2 regions of the Streptomyces sp. NPDC047072 genome follow, and region 2 is predicted to be linked to the other one. Evidence: riboswitches for the same ligand, from Rfam matches in the RefSeq annotation. Region 2 holds a riboswitch; the other holds the start of a gene.
The links. A riboswitch is a leader RNA that binds a small molecule or an ion and turns the genes downstream of it on or off. The one in region 2 is predicted to bind glycine.
Positions count from the first base shown of each region.

Region 1 (5,632 bases), on a different contig from region 2:
GCGGCCCGCCTACGGGTCGGGCACGCAGCGGCTCTACAGCTTCCGGGATGTCGTCGTCCTGAAGATCGTCAAGCGGTTCCTCGACACCGGTGTGTCGCTGCAGAACATCCGCACCGCGGTCCAGCACCTGCGCGAGCGCGGGTTCCGGGACCTGGAGCGCATGACGCTGATGAGCGACGGGGCCACGGTGTACGAGTGCACCTCGCCCGACGAGGTCCACGCGCTGCTCCAGGGCGGACAGGGGATCTTCGGGATCGCCGTGGGCGTCGTGTGGCGGGACGTCGAGAGCGCCCTGTCGCAGCTGCACGGGGAGCGCATCGACACCGGCGAGACGCTCGTCGGGCACAACCCCACGGACGAGCTGGCGCGGCGGCGCAACCGGGCGGTCTGAGGACCGTTCCGGCTCCTGGACCGGGGCATTGTCAGTGGCGTAGGGCAGCATCGGACATGTGAGAAACACGCCCACGATCCTGCATCTCGACATGGATGCCTTCTTCGCCTCGGCGGAGCAGGCGTCCAAGCCGAGCCTGCGCGGGAAGGCCGTGATCGTGGGCGGGCTGGGGCCGCGGGGTGTGGTGGCCACCGCGTCCTACGAGGCCCGGGTGTTCGGGGTGCACTCGGCGATGCCCATGGCCCAGGCGCGGCGGCTCGCGCCGAACGCCGCGTATCTCGTACCGCGCTTCGGGTTCTACCGGGCGATCAGCGAGCAGGTGATGGGGCTGCTGCGGTCGTTGTCGCCGCTTGTGGAGCCGCTCAGCCTGGACGAGGCGTTCGTGGACCTGGAGGCCGGGGGAGCGGCCTGGGACGAGTCGTCGGCGCGGCTGGCCGGGGCGAAGCTGCGGGGCGACATACGGGCCGTGACGGGGCTGACGGGGTCGGTCGGGCTCGCCGCGTCGAAGATGCTCGCGAAGATCGCCTCCGAGCAGGCGAAGCCGGACGGACTGGTCGTGATCGAGCCGGGGACCGAGCGGGCGATGCTCGGGCCGATGTCGGTGCGGACCCTGCCGGGGGTGGGGCCGGCGACGGGGGACCATCTGCGGCGGGCCGGGATCCACACGGTCGACGAGCTCGTGGAGGCGGGGGAGGACGAGCTCGTACGGCTGCTCGGGAAGGCGCACGGGCAGGGGCTGTACGCGATGGGGCTGGCGCGGGACGAGCGGGCCGTGGTGGCGGAGCGGGAGACGAAGTCGGTGTCCGTGGAGGACACGTACGACATCGACATCCACGACCGGGTTCGGGTGGGGCTGGAGGTGCAGCGGCTCGCGGATCGGTGCGTGCGGCGGTTGCGGGGGGCCGGGTTGTCCGGGCGGACCATCGTGTTGAAGGTGCGGCGGTACGACTTTTCCACGTTGACGCGGTCCGAGACGTTGCGGGGGCCCACCGATGATCCGGCGGTGGTGCGGGAGGCCGCGGCGCGGTTGCTGGAAGGCGTGGACACGACCGGGGGTGTGCGGTTGTTGGGGGTGGGGGTGAGCGGGCTGGCCGACTTCACGCAGGAGGATCTGTTCGCCCAGGCTGCGGGGGAGCGGTTCGAGGAGGTGGAGGAGGCCGCGGAGGAGGTCGGGCCGGTGCGGGCGGGGGCGGAGGCGCAGGGGGAGCGGCGGTGGGCTGCGGGGCATGACGTGCGGCATGCGTCGTTCGGGCATGGGTGGGTGCAGGGGAGTGGGCTGGGGAGGGTGACGGTGCGGTTCGAGACGCCGGATTCGGAGCCGGGGAGGGTGCGGACGTTTCGGGTGGATGATCCGGAGCTGGTTGTGGCTGAGCCGTTGCCGCTGGTGGGTGGCGTTCGGTTGTGAGAGGGGGCGTCGTTTGTTGAGCAGGTCAGGTGTCTTCCGTTCCTGCGAGTTTGCCGAAGTCTCTGTCTTTGAAGGGGGGTGGGGCGGAGATGTCCAGGCCGTAGTGGTGGTAGAGCTGGAGTTCCTGGGCGGGGGAGAGGTGGCGGCCTACGCCGAAGTCGGGGGCGTCCTTGATCAGGGCGCGGTCGAAGGGGATGCGCAGGGTGCCTTCGATCAGTTCGCTGGGCTCCAGGGGGACGAAGGCGTCGCGGGAGAAGAGGCCGGTTCGTATGGCGGCCCACTCCGGTACGCCGGTCGCGTCGTCGAGGTAGACCTCGTCGATGGTGCCGATCTTGGTGCCGTTGCGGTCGAACGCCTTGCGGCCGATCAGGTTGCGCGGGTCGATGTCGGTCTCCACGGGCCCTCCACTTCGTCGCACGTCACGCGTGAGCGGTCGTATGCACTACGAAAGAGCAGTTTGGGTGGCGCGGCCACTCGAAGGCTCGGCGTTGACCGCGCTGGTAGGGTTGCAAGTGGCTGTCGACCCCGTGCGGGAGAGTCCTTCGGAGATCGTTCCGAAGGCGCCGAAGGAGCAAATCCTCCCCGGAATCTCTCAGGCTCACGTACCGCACGGACGAGGTCACTCTGGAAAGCAGGGCGGGTGTCGACGGCTCCCGCTCTCACCGACGGTGAAAGCCGGCGGCCCTCGGGCGGTCCGGCGAAGCTCTCAGGTTGAGATGACAGAGGGGGAGGCCGTCCGGGTACCCGTGCCGTGGTGCCCCTCGAAGGTCGCGTCAGACCAGGAGGCCTCCCGATGACCGCCCACCGCATTCCGCTCACCGAGCTCGAGCAGGGAATCCCGTTCGAGCAGCGCCATATCGGCCCTGATCACGAGGCGCGGGCCAAGATGCTCGCCCAGGTCGGGTACGGCTCGCTGGACGAGCTCACCGCGGCCGCGGTACCCGACGTGATCAAGAACGCCGAGGCGCTGGACCTGCCCGGCGCCCGGACCGAGGCGGAGGTGCTCGCCGAGCTGCGGTCCCTGGCGGATCGCAACCAGGTCCTCGATTCCATGATCGGGCTCGGGTACTACGGGACGTTCACCCCGCCCGTCATCCTGCGGAACGTCATGGAGAACCCGGCCTGGTACACGGCCTACACGCCGTATCAGCCGGAGATCTCGCAGGGGCGGCTGGAGGCCCTGCTCAACTTCCAGACCATGGTCGCCGAGCTGACCGGACTGCCGACCTCGGGCGCCTCGCTGCTCGACGAGGGGACCGCTGCGGCGGAGGCCATGGCGCTGTCCCGGCGCATGGGGAAGAACAAGAAGGGGCTCTTCCTCGTCGATGCGGACGTGCTGCCGCAGACCATCGCCGTGATCCAGACCCGGGCCGAGCCGACCGGGGTCGAGGTCGTGGTCGCCGACCTGAGCGACGGCATTCCGGCCGGGATCGCCGAGCGGGAGATCAACGGCGTGCTCGTGCAGTATCCGGGCGCCTCCGGGGCCGTACGGGACATCAAGCCGGTCGTCGACCAGGCGCACGAACTCGGGGCGCTCGTCACCGTCGCCGCCGACCTGCTCGCGCTGACCCTGCTGAAGTCGCCGGGGGAGCTCGGCGCGGACATCGCCGTCGGGACCACGCAGCGGTTCGGTGTCCCGATGGGCTTCGGCGGGCCGCACGCGGGCTACATGGCCGTACGCGAGAAGTTCGCGCGGAGCCTGCCCGGGCGGCTCGTGGGGGTGTCCGTGGACGCGGACGGGCACAAGGCGTACCGGCTGGCGTTGCAGACGCGGGAGCAGCACATCCGGCGGGAGAAGGCGACCAGCAACATCTGTACGGCACAGGTGCTGCTCGCGGTCATGGCCGGGATGTACGCCGTGTACCACGGGCCAGAGGGGCTGAAGGGGATCGCGCGGCGGACGCATCGGTACGCCACGCTGCTGGCCGCCGGGCTCACGGCCGGTGGGGTCGAGGTCGTGCACGGGAACTACTTCGACACGCTGACCGTGCGGGTCGCCGGGCGTGCCGCCGAGGTTGTCGCCGCTGCCCGGGACAACGGCGTCAACCTGTGGCTCGTCGACGCCGACCATGTGTCGATCGCCTGTGACGAGACCACCGCGCGGGCCCAACTGGCGGCTGTGTGGAACGCGTTCGGGGTCGAGGGGGACGTAGAGGCCCTCGACGCCGCGACCGAGGAGGCGCTGGCGGAGGGCCTGCTGCGGGAGGACGACTTCCTCGCGCATCCCGTCTTCCACCAGTACCGCTCCGAGACCGCGATGCTGCGCTACCTGCGCCGGCTCGCCGACCGGGACTACGCGCTCGACCGGGGCATGATCCCGCTCGGTTCCTGCACGATGAAGCTCAACGCGACCACCGAGATGGAGCCGGTCACCTGGCCCGAGTTCGGGCAGCTGCACCCCTTCGCGCCCGCCGAGCAGGCGCAGGGCTACCTGACGCTCATCAGGGAGCTGGAGGAGCGGCTCGCCGAGGTCACCGGGTACGACAAGGTGTCCCTGCAGCCCAACGCGGGGTCGCAGGGCGAGTTCGCCGGGCTGCTCGCCGTACGCGGATACCACCGGGCCAACGGGGACGAGCAGCGGACCGTGTGTCTGATTCCGTCGTCGGCGCACGGGACCAACGCCGCGAGTGCCGTGATGGCCGGGATGAAGGTCGTCGTCGTGAAGACCGCCGAGGACGGCGAGATCGACGTCGAGGACCTGCGGGCCAAGATCGAGCAGCACCGCGACGAGCTGGCGGTGCTGATGATCACGTACCCCTCGACCCATGGGGTGTTCGAGGAGCACGTCGCCGACATCTGCGCGCAGGTGCACGAGGCGGGCGGGCAGGTCTACGTCGACGGGGCCAACCTCAACGCGCTGGTGGGGCTGGCCAAGCCGGGGCACTTCGGCGGTGACGTCTCGCACCTCAACCTGCACAAGACCTTCTGCATCCCGCACGGCGGCGGTGGTCCGGGGGTGGGCCCGGTCGCCGTACGGTCGCATCTGGCGCCGTATCTGCCCAACCACCCGCTGCAGCCCGCCGCCGGGCCCGAGACGGGTGTCGGGCCGATCTCGGCCGCGCCCTGGGGGTCCGCGGGGATCCTGCCGATCTCGTGGGCGTACGTGCGGCTGATGGGCGACGAGGGGCTGAAGCGGGCCACGCAGGTGGCCGTGCTCTCCGCCAACTACATCGCCAAGCGCCTCGAACCGCACTACCCCGTGCTCTACACGGGCCCGGGCGGGCTCGTGGCGCACGAGTGCATCATCGACCTGCGGCCGCTGACCAAGGCGACGGGTGTGACGGTGGACGATGTGGCCAAGCGGCTCATCGACTACGGCTTCCACGCGCCGACCATGTCCTTCCCGGTGGCCGGCACGCTCATGATCGAGCCGACCGAGTCCGAGGACATCGTGGAGCTGGACCGTTTCTGCGAGGCGATGATCGCCATTCGCGAGGAGATCGAGAAGGTCGGGTCCGGGGCGTGGGCCGCCGACGACAACCCGCTGCGGAACGCGCCGCACACGGCGCGGGCGCTCGGCGGGGAGTGGGAGCACGGCTACACGCGCGAGGAGGCCGTCTTCCCGGCGGGGGTGTCCGTCGCGGACAAGTACTGGCCGCCGGTGCGGCGGATCGACCAGGCGTTCGGGGACCGGAACCTGGTGTGCTCCTGCCCGCCGTTGGACGCGTACGAGGACTGACAGCTGGTCTGTTGGGCGGGCCCCGCTTCGGCGGGGCCCGTTTCTCATGCCGCGGCGAGTTTCTGTGCTGTGAGGAGTTCCTACGCCGTGGCGAGCGCGACCTCGGTCGACTTGATCAGGGCGATCACGGGGGTTCCGGCGCTGAGGGCGAGGTCCG
Region 1 is NZ_JBEYVC010000229.1:1,605-7,236, reverse strand. It holds gene ABZ896_RS48070 (MerR family transcriptional regulator) at 1-391, shown strand, start outside; gene ABZ896_RS48065 (DNA polymerase IV) at 450-1,796, shown strand; gene ABZ896_RS48060 (PRC-barrel domain-containing protein) at 1,822-2,193, opposite strand; glycine riboswitch at 2,317-2,414, shown strand; gene gcvP (aminomethyl-transferring glycine dehydrogenase) at 2,590-5,475, shown strand; gene ABZ896_RS48050 (TOBE domain-containing protein) at 5,556-5,632, opposite strand, start outside.
Region 1: another riboswitch for glycine. It lies ahead of gcvP (aminomethyl-transferring glycine dehydrogenase); the one in region 2 lies ahead of gcvT (glycine cleavage system aminomethyltransferase GcvT).

Region 2 (5,632 bases):
TCCGGGTCCAGCTCGTGCAGGGGCGTGTTGAGAAGGGTCATCTACGGTCCTCAGCCGGCGGAAAAGGCGGTGTACTCGTCGGCGGAGAGCAGGTCGCCCGGCTCCTCCGCGACGCGTACCTTGAACAGCCAGCCGCCCTCGAACGGGGCGGAGTTCACCAGCGACGGATCGTTGACGACGTCCTCGTTGACCTCGGTGACCTCACCGGTCACAGGGGAGTACAGGTCGCTGACCGACTTGGTCGACTCCAGCTCACCGCAGGTCTCGCCCGCGGTCACCGCGGCCCCGACCTCCGGGAGCTGGACGAAGACGACATCGCCGAGCGCGTTGGCCGCGTGCTCCGTGATGCCGACCGTCGAGACGCCGTCCTCGGCGCCCGACAGCCACTCGTGCTCCTTGCTGTAACGCAGCTGCTGGGGGTTGCTCATGGCCTGAATTCTCCTGTACGCGGGGGAGTGCTGGTGAAGGGGGGACTGCGGAGGACGTGCGTGAGCAGCGACGATGTGTGCGCCGTCACGCCGACGGCTACTTCTGGCGCTTGTAGAACGGCAGCGCCACGACCTCGTACGGCTCGTGGCTGCCCCGGATGTCCACACCGACCCCGGCCGTGCCCGGCGCCGCGTGCCCGGCGTCGACGTAGGCCATGGCGATCGGCCTGCCCAGCGTGGGGGAGGGCGCCCCGGAGGTGACCTCGCCGATCACCCGGCCGTCCGCGACCACCGCGTACCCGGCGCGCGGCACCCGACGCCCCTCGGCGACCAGGCCGACCAGGACGCGCGGCGGCTTCTCCTCGGCGAGGCCGGCGGCCTTCCGCAGGGCCTCGCGCCCCACGAAGTCGCCCTCCTTCTCGAACTTCACCACCCGGCCGAGCCCGGCGTCGAAGGGGGTCAGCTCCGTGGACAGCTCGTGCCCGTACAGCGGCATGCCCGCCTCCAGGCGCAGCGTGTCCCGGCAGGACAGCCCGCAGGGGACCAGGCCGACGCCCTCGCCGGCCTCGGTCAGCGCCTGCCACAGCGCCTCCGCGTCGGACGGCGCCACGAACAGCTCGAAGCCGTCCTCGCCGGTGTACCCGGTACGGGCGATCAGCGCGGGGACCCCGGCGACCGTGCCCGGCAGACCGGCGTAGTACTTGAGCCCGTCGAGATCGGCGTCGGTCACGGAAGCGAGGATCCCCGCGGACTCCGGCCCCTGTACGGCGATCAGCGCGTAGGCGTCCCGGTCGTCCCGCACCTCGGCGTCGAAGCCGGCGGCCCGCTCCACGAGCGCGTCCAGGACGGTCTGCGCGTTGCCCGCGTTCGCCACCACCAGGTACTCGGTCTCCCCGAGCCGGTAGACGATCAGGTCGTCCAGGATGCCGCCGTCGGCCCGGCAGATCATCGTGTAGCGGGCGCGCCCGACCCCCACGGAGCCGATGTTCCCGACCAGGGCGTAGTTCAGGAAGCGGGCCGCTTCCGGACCGGTCACGGTGATCTCGCCCATGTGGGAGAGGTCGAAGAGCCCGGCCCTAGTCCGCACGGCGTTGTGCTCGTCGCGCTCGGAGCCGTAGCGCAGGGGCATGTCCCAGCCGGCGAAGTCGGTCATCGTGGCACCGAGCGAGCGATGCAGGGCATCGAGCGCGGTACGACGGATATCTGTGCTGCTCATCGGACGGTCGTCTCCAGAATCCAAGGCATGACAGGCGAGGAACGTTCCTCCCCATCTGTCATCGGAACCTGAGAGGTTCGCCATGAAGGACATGGCTTGCACCGTGGGTGGGACCACCGAAGCCGGCGGCCCGCTTTTCAGATGTGCCTCGCCCGCGCGGTAACGGGGCCTGAGAGATTCAAGGGAGGGACTTGCTCCTTCGGCGCCCGGGTACACGACCCGGGACTCTCCCGCGCGGATTCAAACGGCCGGTATGCAGTTGGCGCGGACATCATTGCACGGCTGGGACGCGGAGGGCAGGGCCGCCTTTTGTAACCGGCCTGTGGCTGTACGCGTACAGAAACACGAGAGATCGTCCATTACCTTCTCTTTACGCTCGGTGGGGAGGGGAACCCCGACCCCGGAGGAGGACGATGACGGTGAACAGGACGACGGCGTACGCGACGACCACGGGCGTGGCGCTGCCCAAGCAGCCCACGGCCCCGGCCGTCGAGGCCCGTGACGCGCGCCCGGCACCGGTGGTCCGCGACCTGCGCGACCGCTCCGGGCACAGCCCGCACGCCCTGCTCTTCGGCCCCCGCGACCTCGTGGTCATCACCGGCCTGCCCGGCAGCGGCAAGTCCACGCTGATGCGGCGCGCGGTCAAGGGGATACGGATCGACTCCCAGGACACCCGCGACCGTTGGGACGGCCGGCTGGCCCGCTTCCTGCCGTACGCCGTCTACCGCCCCCTGGTCCGGCTCGCGCACTACGCCGGACTGCGCAAGGCCCTGCGCTCCGGCAAGGGCGTCGTCGTGCACGACTGCGGCACCCAGGCGTGGGTGCGCGGCTGGCTGGCCCGGGACGCCCGGCGCCGCGGCGGCACCCTGCACCTGCTGCTCCTCGACGTCACCCCGGACCTGGCACTGGAGGGCCAGCGCGAGCGCGGCCGCGGTGTCTCGCGCTACGCCTTCCTGCGGCACCGGGGCGCGGCCGCCCGGCTGATCCGGGCGGTGGAGCGCGGTGACCTGCCCCCGGGCTGCGACTCGGCGGTCATCGTCGACCGCGAGGCGGCGGACGTCCTTCGGCGGATCGGCTTCACGGGCTGAGCCATCCCGGCGGTACCCGCTAGCCTTTCAGCCACACCAGACAGTGGTTCACAGCAGGCGGTCAGACAGATGGACTTCCCGGCGGATCTCCCCGCGGACTTCTCGGCGTTCCCGGCACAGGCACACCCGCACCCGCACGGCGGCTGGCCCGGCAACGAACTGGAGGAGGTGCTCTCGGCCTCCCTCGGCATGCCCTCGGCGGGCGGCCGGATCATCGAGGTGCTCGGCCGCAGCTTCGTCTGGGTCCCGCTGCCGGGCGGCGGCGGCCCGCACAGCGGCCCTCTCGACCTGCCCACCTTGGAGATCGAGGGCCAGGCGTTCGTGCCGGTCTTCAGCTCCGAGGAGCAGTTCCGCCAGGTCGCCGGCTCGCACATGTCGTACACCATCGCCCCCGCGGTCGAGTTCGCCCGCGGGCTGCCCCCGCAGGTCGGCATCGCCGTGAACCCCGACGGCGTGGTCGGCGTCCCGCTCCCGCCGGCCGCGGTCGCGGACCTGTGCCGGGTGGGCCGTACGCCGCTGGACGGCCCCAACACCGGCGGCCGCGTCAAGCTCTACCAGCCCGACTGGCAGGAGGACCCGGTGGACTTCCTCGCCACCGCGTCCGCCGAGTTCGCCGCGACCGGCGTGGTCCTGACGGCCCGCCGCTGCCTGGCCGCGATCGAAACGGCCGACCCGGTCATGTTCATCGGCGTAGAACTCTCCCAATGGGAGGGCGACCTGCGCACGCTGCCGATGGACGCGCTGGGCAGGGCCCTGCACACCACCCCGGTGAAGTGGCCGGTCAACCTGGTCCTGCTGGACGTGGCGGACGACCCGGTGGGGTACTGGATGCGCGAGCAGGTCCGGCCCTTCTATACGCAGGGTTAGTGGTCCACCCCTTTTTGGGGGCGCGGGGAACTGCGCGACAAGCCACAGACAACCCGCACCCGCCAACGGTCAACAGGCTCCTGCCCGGTGGGCGCATAAGCTTGGTTTCCACTAGGGGCAACTTCCAAGAAGGGCGATACGACGTGAGCGGCACCGGCACCGCGACCGGCACGGTCGAGCACATGCTGCGCCAGGTGACCCCCGGGCGCTACGACGCCTACGAGGCACTGCTGCGCGCCCTCGCGACCCCCAACGCCGGCCAGATCTGGATGCTCCTGTGGCACGGCCAGGCCGGCTCCCCGGACGCCCAGTACGGAAACATGGAGGTCGAGGGCTACGGCTACGCCCCCTGCGTGACCTCGGCCCAGGAGCTGTCGGCAAGTGGCTGGAACCGTTCGTACGAGGTGGTCGACGGCCTCGACGTGGCCCGCACCCTGTACCCCGACCACTTCGGCCTCTGGCTCAACCCGCACGCCCCCGGCGGCGGCGTCGGCATCCCCTGGCTGGACCTGCGCCGCATCGCCACCGGCCTGGAACGCCAGCCCGCCGGCCCCCTCCGCCTCGCGGAACCCGGCATCGAGATCCCCCAGTTCTACGCCCTGCTCGTGCAGAACGCCCACCGCACCCCGGCGGTCCGCTCACTGCGCCGCGCCTGGGTGCAGCCGGCGCTCGGGGCGCCGTATCTGGCCATCGGCCTGGACGTCTACGACACCAGCCCCTCGGCCGTCGACTCGGTGCGCGCGATGATGCAGCAGTCCATCGGCGCCGTCCCGGACGGCCTCCCGGTGTCGACCGTGGCGATGTCCGACGACTTCGACCCGGTGGCCCTGTGGATGCGCTCCGGCGCCCGCCCCTTCTACGACCGCGAGGCACACGCGGCTCCCGCCCAGGCCCCCGCGGCCGGTTACGGCTACCCACCGGCGTCGGGCCGGTACTGACCGTAGGGGCGGCGGAACCCGTTCCGACGCGGTTGCGCGGCATCCCGCTCAGGACGGAGTAGGCTTCTCCGCGCGTAGATCCGAACAGTAGGTTCACTTTGGGGTCGATGTGCCCCGATTCGTGGCCGTCCGGCTCTCGCAACCCGCCGTTCGGATAACGGAATACTCCAGCCCGCATCACGTTTATGCATCCTTTCACCGCCAAGTCTGGCTCCAGATCGCTGAAGCGTTGAAGACTCCGGCAGCAAGGGGTGGTCTACCCCTGCGTACGACGTGAACACGCCGCTACAAGCGGCAAGTGCGGGCCGGTCACCGCCGGTTGAGAGGGGTCCCTGCCAGATGACGGCACCATTGCACGAGCCGACCGCGGAAGCGGCTCCGAGTGCGGCCGAAGAAGCGGCGCTCGCCGCGGGTGAGAAGGCCGTACAGGGACGTTCCCTGGGCCGGATCGCCTGGGAGCGCCTGAAGCGGGACAAGCTCGCCCTCACGGGCGGCGTCGTCGTGCTTCTGCTCATCCTGGTCGCGCTGCTCGCGCCGGTGATCACCAACCTGTACGGACAGGACCCCGACGCGTACCACGAGAGCCTGATCGACCCGCTCTTCGGCACCCCCAAGGGCTCCCTGGGCGGCGTCAGCGGCGACCACTGGCTGGGCGTCGAGCCGGTCAGCGGCCGCGACATCTTCGCCCGCGTCCTCTACGGCGCCCGTATCTCGCTGCTGGTCGGCTTCCTGTCCGCGGTCGTCGCGATCGTCCTCGGCACCGTCCTCGGTGTGCTCGCGGGCTTCTTCGGCGGCTGGCTCGACACGGTCATCAGCCGGGTCATGGACGGCCTGCTGGCCTTCCCGCAGCTGCTGTTCATCATCGCCCTGGTCTCCGTCATGCCCAACGAACTGCTGGGCCTGACCGGTTCGTCCGTGCGTGTGTTCGTGATGATCGTGGTCATCGGCTTCTTCGGCTGGCCCTACATCGGACGTGTGGTGCGCGGTCAGACGCTCTCCCTGCGCGAGCGGGAGTACGTCGAGGCGGCCCGGTCGCTGGGCGCCGGGCGGTTCTACATCCTGTTCAAGGAGCTGCTGCCCAACCTGGTCGCCCCG
Region 2 is NZ_JBEYVC010000008.1:120,600-126,231, reverse strand. It holds partial or broken gene ABZ896_RS05935 (serine hydroxymethyltransferase) at 1-41, opposite strand, end outside; gene gcvH (glycine cleavage system protein GcvH) at 51-428, opposite strand; gene gcvT (glycine cleavage system aminomethyltransferase GcvT) at 526-1,644, opposite strand; glycine riboswitch at 1,792-1,887, opposite strand; gene ABZ896_RS05920 (AAA family ATPase) at 2,058-2,732, shown strand; gene ABZ896_RS05915 (enhanced serine sensitivity protein SseB) at 2,802-3,599, shown strand; gene ABZ896_RS05910 (enhanced serine sensitivity protein SseB C-terminal domain-containing protein) at 3,743-4,537, shown strand; gene ABZ896_RS05905 (ABC transporter permease) at 4,877-5,632, shown strand, end outside.